Regions from separate parts of the Janthinobacterium sp. DSP2-3-3 genome, predicted to be linked through region 2. Evidence: predicted binding sites of a transcription regulator. Region 2 holds the regulator's gene; the other holds the start of a gene.
What was found. Region 2 encodes NrdR, which represses ribonucleotide reductase genes. Its sites were predicted from a motif close to CACNANATNTNGTG; they were not measured.

Region 1 (7,490 bases), on a different contig from region 2:
ATAGCCGCAACGCCAGGGGCAGCCCTGCACGAACACCACGGCCGCCAGCTTGCCCGGGTAGTCGGTGGCGGAAAAGGGCGTCAGGCCGCCCACTTTCAAATCAGCCGCCATGGCAGGCGGGCTGGCCAAGCCGGGCGCTCGCTTCCGTAAAATACTGGCGTTCATGGAATTCGCCCTGCTTGCCGATGTTGAACGAGGCGACAGGGCGGTGATAGCCCATCACGCGGGTCCAGATTTCGCAGCGCTGGCGTTCGGTGTCGAGCAGGGTGATGGCGGGAGTAACGTCGGGACGTGCGTTCATGGTGTTTCCTCAAGTGATGGAGCAGGGTGGGCTTGCTTGCGGGCGATCAGTTCCGCGTCGCAGGTGGGGCAGAATTCGTGTTTTCCGGCCAGGTAGCCGTGGCGCAGGCAGATGGAAAACGTGGGCGTGACGGTGATGTAGGGCAGCGAGAAGCGGCTCAACGCGCGTTTCACCAGTTCGCGGCAGGCGTTGGCGTCCGACAGTGCTTCCGTCATGTACAGGTGCAGTACCGTGCCGCCCGTGTACTTGCGCTGCAGCGCATCTTGCAATTCCAGTGCCTCGAACGGGTCGTCCGTGTGGCCCACGGGCAGTTGCGACGAGTTCGTGTAATACGGATTATCGACCGTGCCGGCTTGCAGGATGGCCGGATAGCGCTTGCGGTCTTCGCGGGCGAAGCGGTACGTGGTGCCCTCGGCCGGTGTCGCTTCCAGGTTGTACATGTGGCCCGTCTCTTCCTGGAATGCCACCATGCGGGCGCGCACGTGGTCGAGCAGGCGTATCGCCAGCGCATGGCCTTCGGCGGACGTGATGTCGTAAGCGTCGCCGCTGAAATTGCGGATCATTTCGTTGATGCCGTTCACCCCCAGGGTGGAAAAGTGATTGCGCAGGGTGCCCAGGTAGCGTTTCGTGTAAGGGAACAAGCCTTGCTGCATCAGTTCTTCGATGGTGCGGCGCTTGATTTCCAGACTGACTTTCCCCAGTTCCAGCAGGCGGTCCAGGTCGGCCAGCAGTGCCGCTTCGTCGCCGCGCCACAGGTGGCCCAGGCGCGCGCAGTTGATGGTGACCACGCCCAGGGAGCCCGTCTGCTCGGCGGAACCGAACAGGCCATTGCCTCGTTTCAGCAGTTCGCGCAAGTCCAGTTGCAAGCGGCAGCACATGGAGCGGATCATGTTCGGCTTGAGTTCCGAATTGATGAAATTCTGGAAGTAGGGCAGGCCGTAGCGGGCCGTCATCTCGAACAGGCGTTCCGCATTTTCGCTATGCCAGTCGAAATCCTCGGTGATATTGTAGGTGGGGATGGGGAAGGTGAAGACGCGGCCCTTGGCGTCGCCCGCCATCATGATCTCGATATATGCGCGGTTGATCATGTCCATCTCCGCCTGCAGCTCGCCATAGCTGAAGTCCATCTCCTGGCCGGCGATGACGGGAATCTGCTCGCGCAGGTCGTCCGGGCAGACCCAGTCAAAAGTGAGGTTGGTGAACGGCGTCTGCGTGCCCCAGCGCGATGGCACGTTGAGGTTGAAGATCAGCTCCTGCATGTACTGGCGCACGTCTTCGTAGCGCAGGCTGTCCTTGCGGATGTAGGGTGCCATGTAAGTGTCGAAGGAGCTGAACGCCTGCGCGCCGGCCCACTCGTTTTGCAGGGTGCCGAGGAAATTGACGATCTGGCCGATGGCGCTCGACATGTGTTTCGGCGGGCCCGATTCGATCTTGCCCGGCACGCCATTCAAGCCTTCATGCAGCAGGGTGCGCAGCGACCAGCCGGCGCAATAGCCGGCCAGCATGTCGAGGTCGTGGATGTGCAGCGCCGCTTCGCGGTGTGCCGCGCCCACCTCCGGCGGATACACCTGGTCCAGCCAGTAATTGGCGATGACCTTGCCCGACACATTGAGGATCAGGCCACCCAGGGAATACCCCTGGTTGGCGTTGGCGTTGACGCGCCAGTCGCGCCGTTCCAGGTATTCATTGATGGACGCGGCGACATCGACCTGGCCGCGTGTGGGGGGAACTGCATTCGTCGTCATGAAACCTCCAATAAACACAACATGCGGTGTTTTTATGAAGGTTATCTACTAAATGTAGTGCCGTCAAAGGGGGCGTGCAAGCGATTCGCGTATCCTTGATCCAGGTGAAAAATACACCTCAGCCGGTTTTATTCCAGCGCGTTTCGCGCAAGATCAGCCAGCTCGCGCAAAAGAACGCGGCGCCACAGGCGGCGATGCTGGCGACGGAGGCGGGCAGTACGTGGGTCCAGATTTCCAGCGGCGAATAGGTGCTCCAGCTGGCCACGCGCGCATCAAAGGTGGCGTAGTTCGCCAGCAGCCAGTAGATGGCCAGCAGGCCCGTGCAGATGGCGGCCTGACGCAGCAGCGGCAATTGGCGGCGCGCGAACACGGCCAGCAGGAACAGCAGCAGTACGCCCGGATAGGCGCCCAGCACTTCCGGCGACAGCATGGAGATGGTCCCTGCGTTATCGCCATCGGCCGGGCCGGCCCACTGCACTTGCAGCGCGGTGAGGAACAGGGTCAGAAGGAAAATCAGCAGCGGTTTGCGGGTCATGGTGGGCATTTAAACAGGAGGAAAGACAGGCATTTTACAGCCAGGTCAAGCAAGTTGAAGGTGCGCCAGCCATGCATGCATTCCTTCACCTGCGTCAACGACTGGGCATATGGGCGGGGCTATAGTCTGCAGCCTGAGCCGATACAGGACTGTGAATATCATGATGCTTGAATCAACTACCGCCACCCGCGTGGCCGGACCGCTGGAACTGGTCTGCCCCGCCGGCAGCCTGCCTGCCCTGAAAGCGGCCGTCGACAATGGCGCCGATACCGTTTACCTGGGCTTTCGAGACGCCACCAATGCGCGCAATTTCGCCGGCCTCAATTTTGACGAGAAGGCCATCGCCGAGGGCGTGCGCTATGCCCACCAATACGGACGCAAGGTGCTGCTGGCGCTGAATACCTATCCGCAGCCGCACAACTGGGCCGTGTGGCGCAGCGCCATCGACCGTGCCGCCGCGGCGGGCATCGACGCCATGATCGTTGCCGATCCTGGCCTGATGGCCTACGCGGCGCAGCACCAGCCGCAGCTGCGCCTGCACCTGTCCGTGCAGGGCTCGGCCACGAATTATGAAGCGATCAACTTCTATCACGAGCACTTCGGCATCGCCCGCGCCGTGCTGCCGCGCGTGCTGTCGATGGCGCAGGTGGAGCAACTGATCAGCAAGACGGAGGTGGAGATTGAAGTGTTCGGCTTCGGCAGCCTGTGCGTGATGGTAGAAGGGCGCTGCGCCTTGTCCTCGTATGCGACGGGCGAGGCGCCAAATACGCACGGCGTGTGCTCGCCGGCCAAGGCCGTGCGCTGGCTGGAAACGCCGAACGGTCTGGAGTCGCGCCTGAACGGCGTGCTGATCGACCGCTACGCGCCCGGTGAAAACGCCAGCTATCCCACCCTGTGCAAGGGGCGTTTCGAAGTCAATGACGAAGAGTATTACGCGATCGAGGAGCCGGCCAGCCTGAATACCTTGGCGCTGCTGCCGCAACTGATCGCCATGGGCGTGCGTGCCGTGAAAATCGAAGGCCGCCAGCGCAGTCCCGCCTACGTGGCGCAGGTCACGCGCGTGTGGCGCGAAGCGATCGACGCCTGCCGCGAAGGCAAACCGCGCTACGCCGTCAAGCCGGGCTGGATGGCGGCCATGGACAAGCTGGCCGAGGGCCAGCAGCACACACTCGGCGCCTACCATCGCTCCTGGAAATAGCAAAACCTACTGCGCGTCCCGGGGCGCGGCCTGCGATGCTCACCGTGCTTGAGCACGGCTGCGCTTCTCGGCCTCGCCGCGAGCCGCTCGCTACGGTTTTGTCACTTAAACATACTGGAAAAGGCATGCTAAAACTATCGTTGGGTCCTTTGCTGTACTACTGGCCGCGCGCCACCGTCTTCGAGTTTTACCAGCAGATCGCCGGCACCGCCGTCGATATCGTGTATCTGGGCGAAACCGTCTGCTCGCGCCGGCATGAACTGCGCCTGGCCGACTGGCTCGATATCGCCGACATGCTGGCCGCTGCCGGCAAGGAAGTGGTGCTGTCGACGCAGGCGCTGATCGAGGCGGGCGCCGAACTGGCGACCCTGCGCCGCATCACGGGCAATGGCCGCTATACGGTCGAGGCCAACGACATGGGCGCCGTGCACTGCATGGAAAAGGGCGCGCCCTTTGTCGCCGGCCCCCACCTGAACCTGTTCAATGGCCCCAGCCTGCAACTGCTGGTGCGCCTGGGTGCGCGGCGCTGGGTGATGCCGCTGGAAATGGGACAGGCGGCGCTGGCCGAGATGCAGCGCCAGAAACCGGAAGGGCTGGAGACGGAAGTGTTCGCCTATGGCCGCATGCCACTGGCGTTTTCCGCGCGCTGCTTCACGGCGCGCAACCGCAACCTGCCGAAGGACGACTGCGGCTACAGTTGCCTGGAAGAACCGGACGGCCTGCTGCTGCGCACGCGCGACGAAGTGCCGTTCCTGGTACTGAATGGCACGCAGACGCAGTCGGCCCTGGTCTACAACCTGGTGCGCGAACTCGACGCCATGCGCGACATGGGCGTGGCGGCGGCGCGCATCAGTCCGCAGGCCATGCATACGGAGCAAGTCATCGCCATCTTCGACCGCGCCCGCCGCGGCCAGGTTAGCGGCGTTGGCGCTCAGGCCCAGCTGGCGGCTTGCCAGCCGGCCGGTGCCTGTGACGGCTACTGGCACGGCCAGCCCGGCATGGAACAGCACGCCGCTCATTGAACCCATCGAAAGGAAGCACTATGCAAGATCAACTGGACAGATTGCCCGTCCCGGCCAAGCCCGCCATGAGCAAGGCCGCCATGTCGTACCGATTGCCCGAACCGCTGGCCGAATTGCTGTCCAAGCTGCCGCCGTATCCCGCCTCCTGGCTGTTCGTGCAAGGCTTGAACCGCCTGCTGGCGCCGCAATTGCCCGACGATGTGCGGCGCAGCCTGGAGGGGCGCAGCCTGCGCCTGCGCTTGCTCGATGCGGGCATCGCCTTCGATTTCGAGTGGCAGGGCACGGTGTTCGTGGCCGAGCGCTATGTGGACGTGCCGGACCTGTGCATCGCCGCCAGCGTGCATGACTTGATGCTGCTGGCGCGGCGCCAGGAAGATCCTGACACGCTGTTCTTCAGCCGTCGTTTGAGTCTGGAAGGCGATACGGAGCTGGGGCTGCTGTTCAAGAATACGCTCGACGCCATCGAACTGCCGCCGTTCGATTTACAGGCGCTGGGACCGCGCCGCGTGCTGGCGCATCTGCGCGACCGGGGCGCGCGGGAAGGCTGAGCGGAGCAGGGGGAGCGGAGAAGGGCTGGAGCAAGCGTTCAGTGGCGGCAGTGGCCGCAGGCGCCGCTGCAGGACGGCAGTTGTTCTTCATCGGAGGACTCGCCCATGAAACCGGCGTCGTTAACGGCCGCCAGCAGGCGCTCTTGCGTAGCCAGCCGTTCGTCAAATTGCACCGTGGCGCCGTGGCGCGCCAGCGAGACGCATACGGTGGCCACGCCCGAGACGGCTTCGAGCGCGCCCGTCAACCTGTCGGCGCAGCCTTCGTGATCCATACCGATAATATTTAAGCGCGCTGTTTGCATGGGTTCCTCTTGTTTTTCAAATAAAAAAACAGCGTAGGCGAGGGGCGCGCATGCCGTCCAGAGCAGCACGCAAGATTTATTTTCTATTTGCGGTTTTATTGATCTGGATTAATTCCCTCTCTCCAAGATAGCCTGGAACTGCTGTTGTTTTATACACAGTTTCCTTATTCCAGTCGACAAGTGTGGCGTGCTGCGCGATACTGTCATTCTGATAAGAACGCTGATGAAAGCGCTGGAAAGGAGGGGCCATGCAACGCCGCCCTCTGCTTATGCTTGCCGGCCTGTGGCCATTCGGCGCGGCCGCCGGCACGCCGTTGCCGCTCGTGTATCCGCGCCACCAGGCACTCAATGATCCGCAGCAAGGCTACGTGACGGCTTTGCTACAACTGGCGCTGGCGCGTTCGGGCCGGGCGTATGCCTTGCGCCGTTCCGCACTGCGCATGGTGCAGACGCGCGCCATGCAGGAAATCGCCACGGCGTCGGGCAGCGTCGATGTCGTGTGGGCCATGACGAGCCGTGTGCGCGAAACGCAATTGCTGCCGGTGCGCATCCCCATCGACCGTGGGCTGATCGGTTGGCGCGTGGCCCTGATCCAGGCGCGCCAGCCGCAGTTGCTGCGCGCCGTACGCAGCATAGCCGCCCTGGCGCGGCTGTCTGCCGGCCAGATGCGCGACTGGCCCGACTCCGCCATCCTGCAAGCGAATGGCTTGCGCCTCGATACCTCGAGCACCTACGAAGGCCTGTTCCAACAACTGGCGGCAGGGCGCATCGATTACTTTCCCCGTTCCGTGATCGAGGCGCAAAGCGAACTGGCCAGCCATGCGCAATTGCCGCTGGCGCTCGATGCCCACCTGGTCATCCGCTACCCGGCCGCGCTGTATTTTTTTGTCGGCAGGCACCGGCCGGAACTGGCACGCCACATTGAAATCGGACTGGAAAGCATGCTCGCCGATGGCAGTTTCGCGCAGCTGTTTCAGCACTATTTTGGCCGTCTCGCAGATGGCCTGAAGCTGTCCCATCGGTACGTGCTGGAGCTGGCCAATCCTGACTTGCCGGAGGAGACGCCGCTGGCGCGCAAGGCACTTTGGTATCGTCCACATCATTACTAGTGGTTTTATTGATCGGTGTCAAACCACCTCTTCAATCGTGCGCAGGATGTTTGATGAAACGCAATGCGAGTTCAACAGAACACCTGTTGACACTTATAAAGTTTTCGCCGAACATAATTCTACTTTGCAAGATTTTACCCGCACAAGGCGCCATGGCAGCTGGCGTGCAGGACACTGTGCGCGCGTTCAACAGCCAGCTGCGGCCAGCCATCCTTGTAACCATCCGTTATCTTTTCGAAGGTTCGTCCATGCTCGATTCGATCACGTCAGTATTGCACCAAGTGCCAGAATTGGCCCTGTTCCTGGCGCTGGCGCTCGGCTATGCGATAGGGCAGATACGCTTCGGCCCCATCCAGCTCGGTGGCGTGTGCGGCACCCTGATCGCCGCGCTGCTGATCGGCCAGCTGGGCATCACCCTGGACGCCAGCGTCAAGAATGTCTTCTTCATGCTGTTCATTTTTGCCCTCGGCTATGCGGGCGGTCCCCAATTTTTTGCCAACCTCAACGCCAAGGGCTTGCGCCTGGGCCTGTTGTGCTTGATCGAAGTGGTGGTGGTGCTGGCACTGGTGCTGCTGGCCACGCGTTTCCTCGGTCTTGACCAGGGCACGGCGGCCGGCATGATGGCGGGCGCGGCGACGGAATCTGCCGTCGTCGGCACGGCCACGGACGCCATTTCCAAGCTGGCCTTGCCGGCCGCCCGCATCGCCGAGCTGCAGGCCAACGTGGTCAC
Region 2 (7,490 bases):
CGGCTCCCCTCATTCGATCCAACCTGCCAGTACAAGCACCCTCATACTTGGAGTTTTTACATGTTTGCAAAAGATCACACCCTCGCCAACGTCGATCCTGAATTGTTCGCCGTCATTCAAAAAGAGAACACGCGCCAGCACGACCACATCGAACTGATCGCGTCGGAGAATTACACCTCGCCGGCCGTCATGGAAGCGCAAGGTTCGCAGCTGACCAACAAGTATGCCGAAGGCTATCCAGGCAAGCGCTACTACGGTGGCTGCGAATTCGTCGACATCGCCGAGCAACTGGCCATCGACCGCGTGAAAAAACTGTTCGGCGCCGAATGCGCGAATGTGCAGCCAAACTCCGGCTCGCAGGCAAACCAGGGCGTGTTCTTTGCCATGCTGAAACCAGGCGACCTGATCATGGGTATGTCGCTGGCCGAAGGCGGCCACCTGACCCACGGCATGCCGCTGAACATGTCCGGCAAGTGGTTCGACGTGGTGTCGTATGGCTTGACGGCGGAAGAAGACATCGACTACGAGGCGATGGAACGCCTGGCCCGCGAACGCAAGCCGAAACTGATCATCGCCGGCGCGTCGGCATTTTCGAAAAAGATCGACTTCGAGCGCTTCGGCAAGATCGCCAAGGAAGTGGGCGCCTACTTCATGGTCGACATGGCCCACTACGCGGGCCTGATCGCCGCCGGCCTGTACCCGAACCCGGTGCCGTTCGCCGACTTCGTCACCTCGACCACACATAAATCGTTGCGCGGCCCGCGCGGCGGCATCATCCTGATGAAGGCTGAACACGAAAAAGCCATCAATTCGGCCATCTTCCCTGGCATCCAGGGCGGCCCGCTGATGCACGTGATTGCCGGCAAGGCTGTCGCCTTCAAGGAAGCGCTGAGCCCTGAATTCGTCGAATACCAGAAGCAAGTGATCAAGAACGCTGACGTGCTGGCGAAAACCCTGATCAAGCGTGGCCTGCGCATCGTGTCCGGCGGCACTGAATCGCACGTCATGCTGGTCGACTTGCGCGCCAAGAACCTGACGGGCAAGGAAGCCGAAGCCATCCTTGGTTCCGCGCACATCACCTGCAACAAGAACGGCATCCCGAACGACCCGCAAAAACCCTTCGTCACCTCGGGCATCCGCCTGGGCAGCCCGGCGATGACGACGCGCGGTTTCAAGGAAGCGCAAGCGGAAGAAGTGGGCAACCTGATCGCCGACGTGCTGGACAATCCGCATGACGCCGCCACCATCGAACGCGTGAAAGCGGCGGTGAAAGTGCTGGCTGACGCGCACCCGGTGTACGCATAATTATTTGTCCAGAATGTGTCATACAGAGTAAGATTCTGTCTGACACATTCCAGTCGTGCCCAAGGGCGCCCGGAGTGATTCGGGCGCCCTTTGTACAAGGGCGGCGATTTCCCTCATTATTACTATAAAGTTGTAGCCAGCTCATGAAATGTCCATTTTGCCAGCACGGCGATACCCAGGTTCTCGATACGCGCGTATCGGAGGACGGGGATGCCATTCGGCGCCGCCGCCGCTGCGGCAAATGCGACAAGCGTTTTACCACCTACGAACGCATTGAACTTATCATGCCAGCCGTCGTCAAAAAGAATGGCAGCCGGACGGAGTTCGCTGCGGATAAGTTGCGCGGCAGTTTGATGCTGGCCTTGCGCAAGCGTCCCGTCGCGGCCGCCTCCGTGGATACGGCCATCGCATCCATCCAGGAAAAATTGCTGACCAGCGGCTTGCGCGAAGTCGATTCCGGCTATATCGGCGAACTCGTCATGCAGGAACTCAAGCGTCTGGACAAGATCGCCTACATCCGCTTCGCCTCCGTCTACAAGAATTTCGAAGACCTGGCCGAGTTCCAGGATGCGATTGCCGAAGTGGGGCAGGCGCGCAGCAAACCCTGACGCTCACCTGACGTTCACTTTGTCGAAGATGGGGCCGGTTGTGCGCCCCGTTTTCACCACGCCAGCGCTCGGCTGGCAAGCCGCCTGATCAATCCAGGCGTTTTTTTCTCCTTCACTTTCTCCCTCTCTTCCTTCTTTTCTCGGCGACGTTTGCGCTGCCTCATGCCTGCGTTTCTGCGCGCGCCTATCGTGTAGCTGGGCCGGGCGTCCGCGCGGCTCCAGTCCGGTTTTCATTCTCTCAGCAGGAGAAGCTCATGCATAGCGGCGCGCGTGGTCCCATGGATGGCAGCAGCCTTGTCGAGGTGCTGGTGTCGCTGCTGCTGTTGGCGCTGGGTCTGCTGGGTGCCAGTATCCTGCAACTGAGCGCCCTGCGCGCGCGCCATGAATCGGCGCTGCTGTCGGCGGGCGTGCAACTGGCCGCCGGCATGGCCGAACGCATACGCGCGAACAGCGTGCTCATGCATGGTCCCGATGTAGGCAATTCCTACCTGAACGTGGCCTACGCGGCGGCGGACGGCGCCGACGCTGGCGGCGGCGCTCCCGACTGTTTCGGCGCTGCCGCCTGCAGCGCGGCCGAGCTGGCGCAATTCGATATCGCCGAATGGAAACAGCAACTGCAATCGGTCTTGCCTGGCGCGCGCCTGCGTATCTGCCGCGACGCGCCTGCCTGGGATGCCGCCGCCCAGGGCTTGCCTTGGGCGTGTAGCGGTGGCAAAGGTGCGCCCATCGTCATCAAGCTGGGCTGGCGCGCCCGCTTGCCCGATGGCTCGCCCGACGTGAATGCGGCAGGCGAGTCGCTGCCCAGGCTGGCATTCCAGCTGGGCGGAGGCGGCGCATGAATGGCATGCCTAACGCATGGCGCCGGTATCGGGGCATGAGCCTGATCGAGTTGCTGGTGGCCCTGACGCTGGGCGCGCTGCTGATGCTGGCGGCCAGTACCATGCTGCTGGCGGCCAGCGGCAGTTATGGCGACCAGTCCGCCAGTGCGCGCCTGGACGACAACGGCCGCTATGCGCTCGACAGCATCGCCCGCGCCGTGCGCCAGACGGCGTATGTGAATTGGGACAGCAGCGCCGCGCCCGTCGCCCATGCCGCGTACGACAGTGCCAATATCGCCGGACTCGACGCGCACAGCCTTGGCAAGAACAGTGAGGGCATCAGCGGCGCGCTGCCCGACGCCTTGCATGGCAGCGACGTGCTGGCCCTGCGCTATTACGGCGCCGGCAAGGAGGCGGGCGGCGACGGTTCCGTGCTCAATTGCGCCGGCTTTGGCGTGGGCGCCGCGCAAACGGAGGCGCAGCGGGGCTGGAGCATTTTCTATGTGGCGCAGGGCGCCGATGGCGAGGGCGAGTTGCGCTGCAAATACCGTGGCGCAAACGGCTGGGGCGCGGACGCCGTCATCCGTGGCGTCGACGGCTTTCAGGTGCTGTATGGGCTCGACACGGATACGCTGCACGATGGCGTGGCGAACCAGTATGTCAATGCCAGCGCGCTCGACGCCTACGATGCGGCGCTGGTGCTGGCGGGTGCGGATGCGGCAGCGCGCCAGCGCGATTTTCACCGGCGCACGCACTGGAAGCGCGTGGTCAGCGTGCGCGTGGCGCTGCTGTTGCATGGCGAGGCGGGCCAGCTGGACAAGATGGCGGAACTGGGGCCGGCGCAATTCGACCTGTTCGGCAAGGCGTATGCCGAGGCGCACGGCGCTGGCGACACGGGCGTACGCGTCGCGCGCGCGTCCTTGCCCGCGGCAACGCGCGCCAGGCTGCGGCAACTGGTGCAGGCGAGCATCATGCTGCGCAACGGGCCGGCCTAGGCGGGCGCCACGATGGCTGGCACGGGCGTCCGCTGTCGCGTAGTTCGTGTACGCCACGGTGGCGCCACCCTCGTGTATGTGCTGTGCTTGCTAGTGATCATCCTGCTGCTGGGTATATCGGCGGCGCAGATGGCCTTGCAGGGCGAAAAGGCGGCACGCGGCGAGCGCGACCGGCAAATCGCGTTTCAGGCGGCGGAGGAGGCATTGGTGGATGCGCAGAACGATATCGAAGGCTTGCCCGGCGTGCCGGGACGCAGCAGCCTTTTCGCATCAGGCAGTGCGGCAGGGTTCGCGGACGATTGCGGCGAGGCAGGCGCACTGGGCTTGTGCCTGCCCGCAGCCCCGGATGCGCCGGCGCTCTGGTTGAGCATGGACCTGGATGGCGCCGAAGGGAGTAGCCGCGCGGTTCCATACGGCCAGTTTACGGGCGCCGCCATGCAGACGGGGCAGGGTTTCCTGCCGTCGCGCCGGCCCCGCTACCTCATCGAATTGCTGCCGTTTCATCCGCCGGGCGCGCAGGCGGCGGTAGTGGCCGGCGGTCTGGCCACGGAAAGCTATGTATACCGCATCACGGCCATCGGTTTTGGTGCGCAGGAAAGCACGCAAGTCGTGCTGCAAAGCTACTACCGCAAGCAGGCGGCTGGAGCGGGGCCATGAGGGCGTTGTCATCCGCTTTGCCGTCCGCGCTGCCGTCCGCGTGGCTGCGCGCAGGCCGCGTCTGGCGGCTGTTGGTTGGCCTGACTTGCGGTGGCGTCCTGGCGGCCGGCGTCCCTGCGGACGCCGCCTCCACGGTGGCGCTGGCGCGGGCCGACGCGGGCTTGCACGGTGCGCGCGTGCCGCCGAACCTGCTGCTCAACCTGTCCCTTACACATGCGGCCGCCGCCGCCGCACATGGCGGCGACTATGCGCCGCAGCGCGAGTACGCCGGTTACTTTCATACGCGCATGTGCTACAGCTATCCGTATCGCAGCAAGGATGGCGCCATGCTGCCAGACTTGCGCGTAGCGACCGCTTACTTCTCCGTGTTAAAGCCGGCCGATGCGCTGCACGGCTGCGGCGGCGACAGTTTCAGCGGCAACTTTCTCAACTGGGCCAGCGCCAGCATGCTCGACATTGTGCGCTCTGCCTTGACGGGCGGCGACCGCGTCATCGACGAAGTGCGCAAGACGGTGCTGCAGCGCGCCTATCTGCCCGACGCCGACGGCCCCATCGATTTCTTTGCCCATCCCACCTTTTTCCCGCGCAAGGTCCTGCATGCCGACGTGGCGGCGGCGACACCGTTTGCGCTGGCACAACTGGCCATCGTTTCCTGCCGCAACCGCCTGCTGTTCGGTGATGCCAGCCTCAGCCAGTCTGCGGGCGGCAGTTGCGACGCGCCAGGCTTTGCTGCCACGCACGGCGTATTCCTTGCGCGCGTACGCGTGTGTGACGCCGATGAAGGGCCGCTGCGCGACGACTTGTGCCGGGCGTATGGCAAGAACTACAAGCCGGTGGGCGCCGTGCAGCGCCATGGCGGCAGGGTGCGCGTGGGCGTGTTTGGCCACTTGAATGGCATGCCCGCCAGCGCCGCCCCCGTGTATGGCGGCGTGCTGCGCGCGCCGCTGGCCCACGTAGGCAGGCAGCGCTGGAGCGCGCCCGATTTTTTGCCGCAAGACAATGCTGACGCCGAGTGGAATCCCGCCACTGGCGTGTATGTAGTCCAAACTGTGGCCCAAACTGCGGGCCCTGGCGGCGCGGTGACCGCTTACATCAATGGCCTGGGCCGCAGCAATGCGGGGCATCCCGGTGCCTACGCCAGGGCGGCGCCGCTGGCCGAACTGTTGTACGAATCGCTGCGCTATCTGCAGGGACGGCAAGCGAGCGCCGTGGTGCTTCCCGCCACGGCCCCGCCTGCCATCGACGACGGCTTGCCGGTCGTGACGCAATGGAGTGACCCGCAGACGGCCAGTTGCCAACGCCACATCGTCGTCAGCCTCGGCGATGCGGGCATGGCGGGCGACCGTTACGTGCCCGGCAATGTCCCGGCGACGCCCGCATCAAACGGCGACCGTGCTCGCGCCGCCGATGGTTTCGTGTCGCCGCCGTTCGATGCGATGGCTTGGACGCATGCGGTGGGCAGTCTGGAAAGCGCCGGCGCACAGGGCAATCCCGCGCCACGTCCCGAACTGGCCGCACTGGAACTGCTGGCCGACGCAATGGGCGGCGCCAGCTACCATGCGGCGGGCCTGGCCTACTGGTCGCATGTGCAGGCGCTGCGTCCTGGCGCCAAGAACGACGGCGTTGCAAAGGTCGAGCACTATGCGGGCGACTTGCGCCAGGGCGACCCGGCCAGCGTGCCCGCCGCCACCCCTTTATTGTTGGGGGCCAAATATGGCGGCTTTCTCGATACAAACGGCGATGCCAACCCCTACAAGAGCGCGGCGGGCAGTGCGGTAGACGAGTGGAGCCTCGATGGGCGCTGGCCTAGCCATTACCTGCCCGGCAGCGATCCGGCCGCCCTGATCGCGGGATTGCGCGCAGCTTTCGTGGCCGCCGACAAGGGCAGCTTGCCGGTGACGCTGGCGGGGCCGGCGCTGATGGCGCTGGCCAGCGGCGCGGAAGAGGCATACTGGTTTCAGACGCAGATGCGCCTGGCCGATGGCAGCATGACCTTGTCGCGCACCGCGTTTGCCGTGGGCGCCGATGGGACACTACTTCCCGGCAAGCCATGGTGGCGCGCCGGCGGCCGTGATAAACCCGTGCCGGATGGCACGCCCGCGTCCTTGCGTCCCGTCTATACGCTCGACGCCCAGGGCAGCCTGATGCCGCTGGCCTGGAACCGCCTCGACGCGGCGCAGCGGGGCGCATTCGACGGCGGCGATGGCCGGGGCGAGGCGCGCCTGGCGTATCTGCTGGGCAAGCGCACGCACGAGGCGGGCCAGCCAGGCGGCTTCCTGCGGCGCCGCGCGGGCAGCCTGGGAGCGGCGCCGCATGGCAATTTGCTTTACGTGGGCGCGCCGGGGCTGGGCATGCCGGGCGCCGACCATGGCTTGCACCGCAAGGTGTTGCTGCAACGGCGCAGAATGCTGTACCTGGGCGCCAACGACGGCTTGCTGCATGCGTTCGATGCGCGCACGGGCAGCGAATTGTTTGCCTATCTGCCGCAAGCGTTGCTGCACGCCGCGGCAGCCACTGCGAGCACTCACTACAGCCCCGGCCCGCTGCTCGACGGCGCGGCGGCCACGGCAGAAGTGCTGACGCTGGGGCGCTGGAAGACGGTGCTGGTGTCGGCCATGGGTGGTGGGGCGCAAGGCGTGTTTGCGCTTGACATCACCGACCCGGCCCGCTTCGCGCAAAACGGGGCGTTGTGGGAATTTACGGATCGTGACGATAAGCTCATGGGCAATGTGCGTGCGCCACCCGCTTTTGCCCGCATCAATATGGGCGGCAAGGAAGGCGCTGTGGCCTACCGCGATTTCGCCATCGTCGCCAGCGGCTACAACAACCATGTTGACGATGGCAAGGACACGATGGCGCCCGCATCGGCGGCCGCCATCTTCTTGCTGGCGCTGGACAAGGCGCCCGGTACACCCTGGTTGTTAGGGAGTAATTATTTCCGCCTCAAGGTGCCCGTGGTCAGCGGTGGCGATGGCGGCCATGGCGCTGATGCGGGTGGCGATGCGGACGCCATACACCACGCGCTGGGCCCGCCCGCCGTGGTGCCGGGCGGCGACGGTGCGCTGGCGTATATGTATGCGGGCGATTTGCAGGGCAATATCTGGCGT

Region 1: the regulator NrdR is predicted to act here: its motif matches at 2,093-2,106, upstream of ACP7DE_RS26405 (ribonucleoside triphosphate reductase).

The regions. Positions count from the first base shown of each region.
Region 1 covers NZ_JAFCWA010000019.1:28,011-35,500, forward strand. Annotated here, with positions in the region: gene ACP7DE_RS26395 (anaerobic ribonucleoside-triphosphate reductase activating protein) at 1-111, opposite strand, end outside; gene nrdD (anaerobic ribonucleoside-triphosphate reductase) at 101-301, opposite strand; gene ACP7DE_RS26405 (ribonucleoside triphosphate reductase) at 298-2,046, opposite strand; gene ACP7DE_RS26410 (hypothetical protein) at 2,165-2,581, opposite strand; gene ubiU (ubiquinone anaerobic biosynthesis protein UbiU) at 2,742-3,779, shown strand; gene ubiV (ubiquinone anaerobic biosynthesis protein UbiV) at 3,905-4,801, shown strand; gene ubiT (ubiquinone anaerobic biosynthesis accessory factor UbiT) at 4,822-5,349, shown strand; gene ACP7DE_RS26430 (heavy-metal-associated domain-containing protein) at 5,388-5,651, opposite strand; gene ACP7DE_RS26435 (hypothetical protein) at 5,900-6,760, shown strand; gene aspT (aspartate-alanine antiporter) at 6,913-7,490, shown strand, end outside.
Region 2 covers NZ_JAFCWA010000018.1:8,637-16,126, reverse strand. Annotated here, with positions in the region: gene glyA (serine hydroxymethyltransferase) at 61-1,305, shown strand; gene nrdR (transcriptional regulator NrdR) at 1,449-1,913, shown strand; gene pilV (type IV pilus modification protein PilV) at 2,168-2,752, shown strand; gene ACP7DE_RS25855 (PilW family protein) at 2,758-3,726, shown strand; gene ACP7DE_RS25850 (pilus assembly PilX family protein) at 3,739-4,383, shown strand; gene ACP7DE_RS25845 (pilus assembly protein) at 4,380-7,490, shown strand, end outside.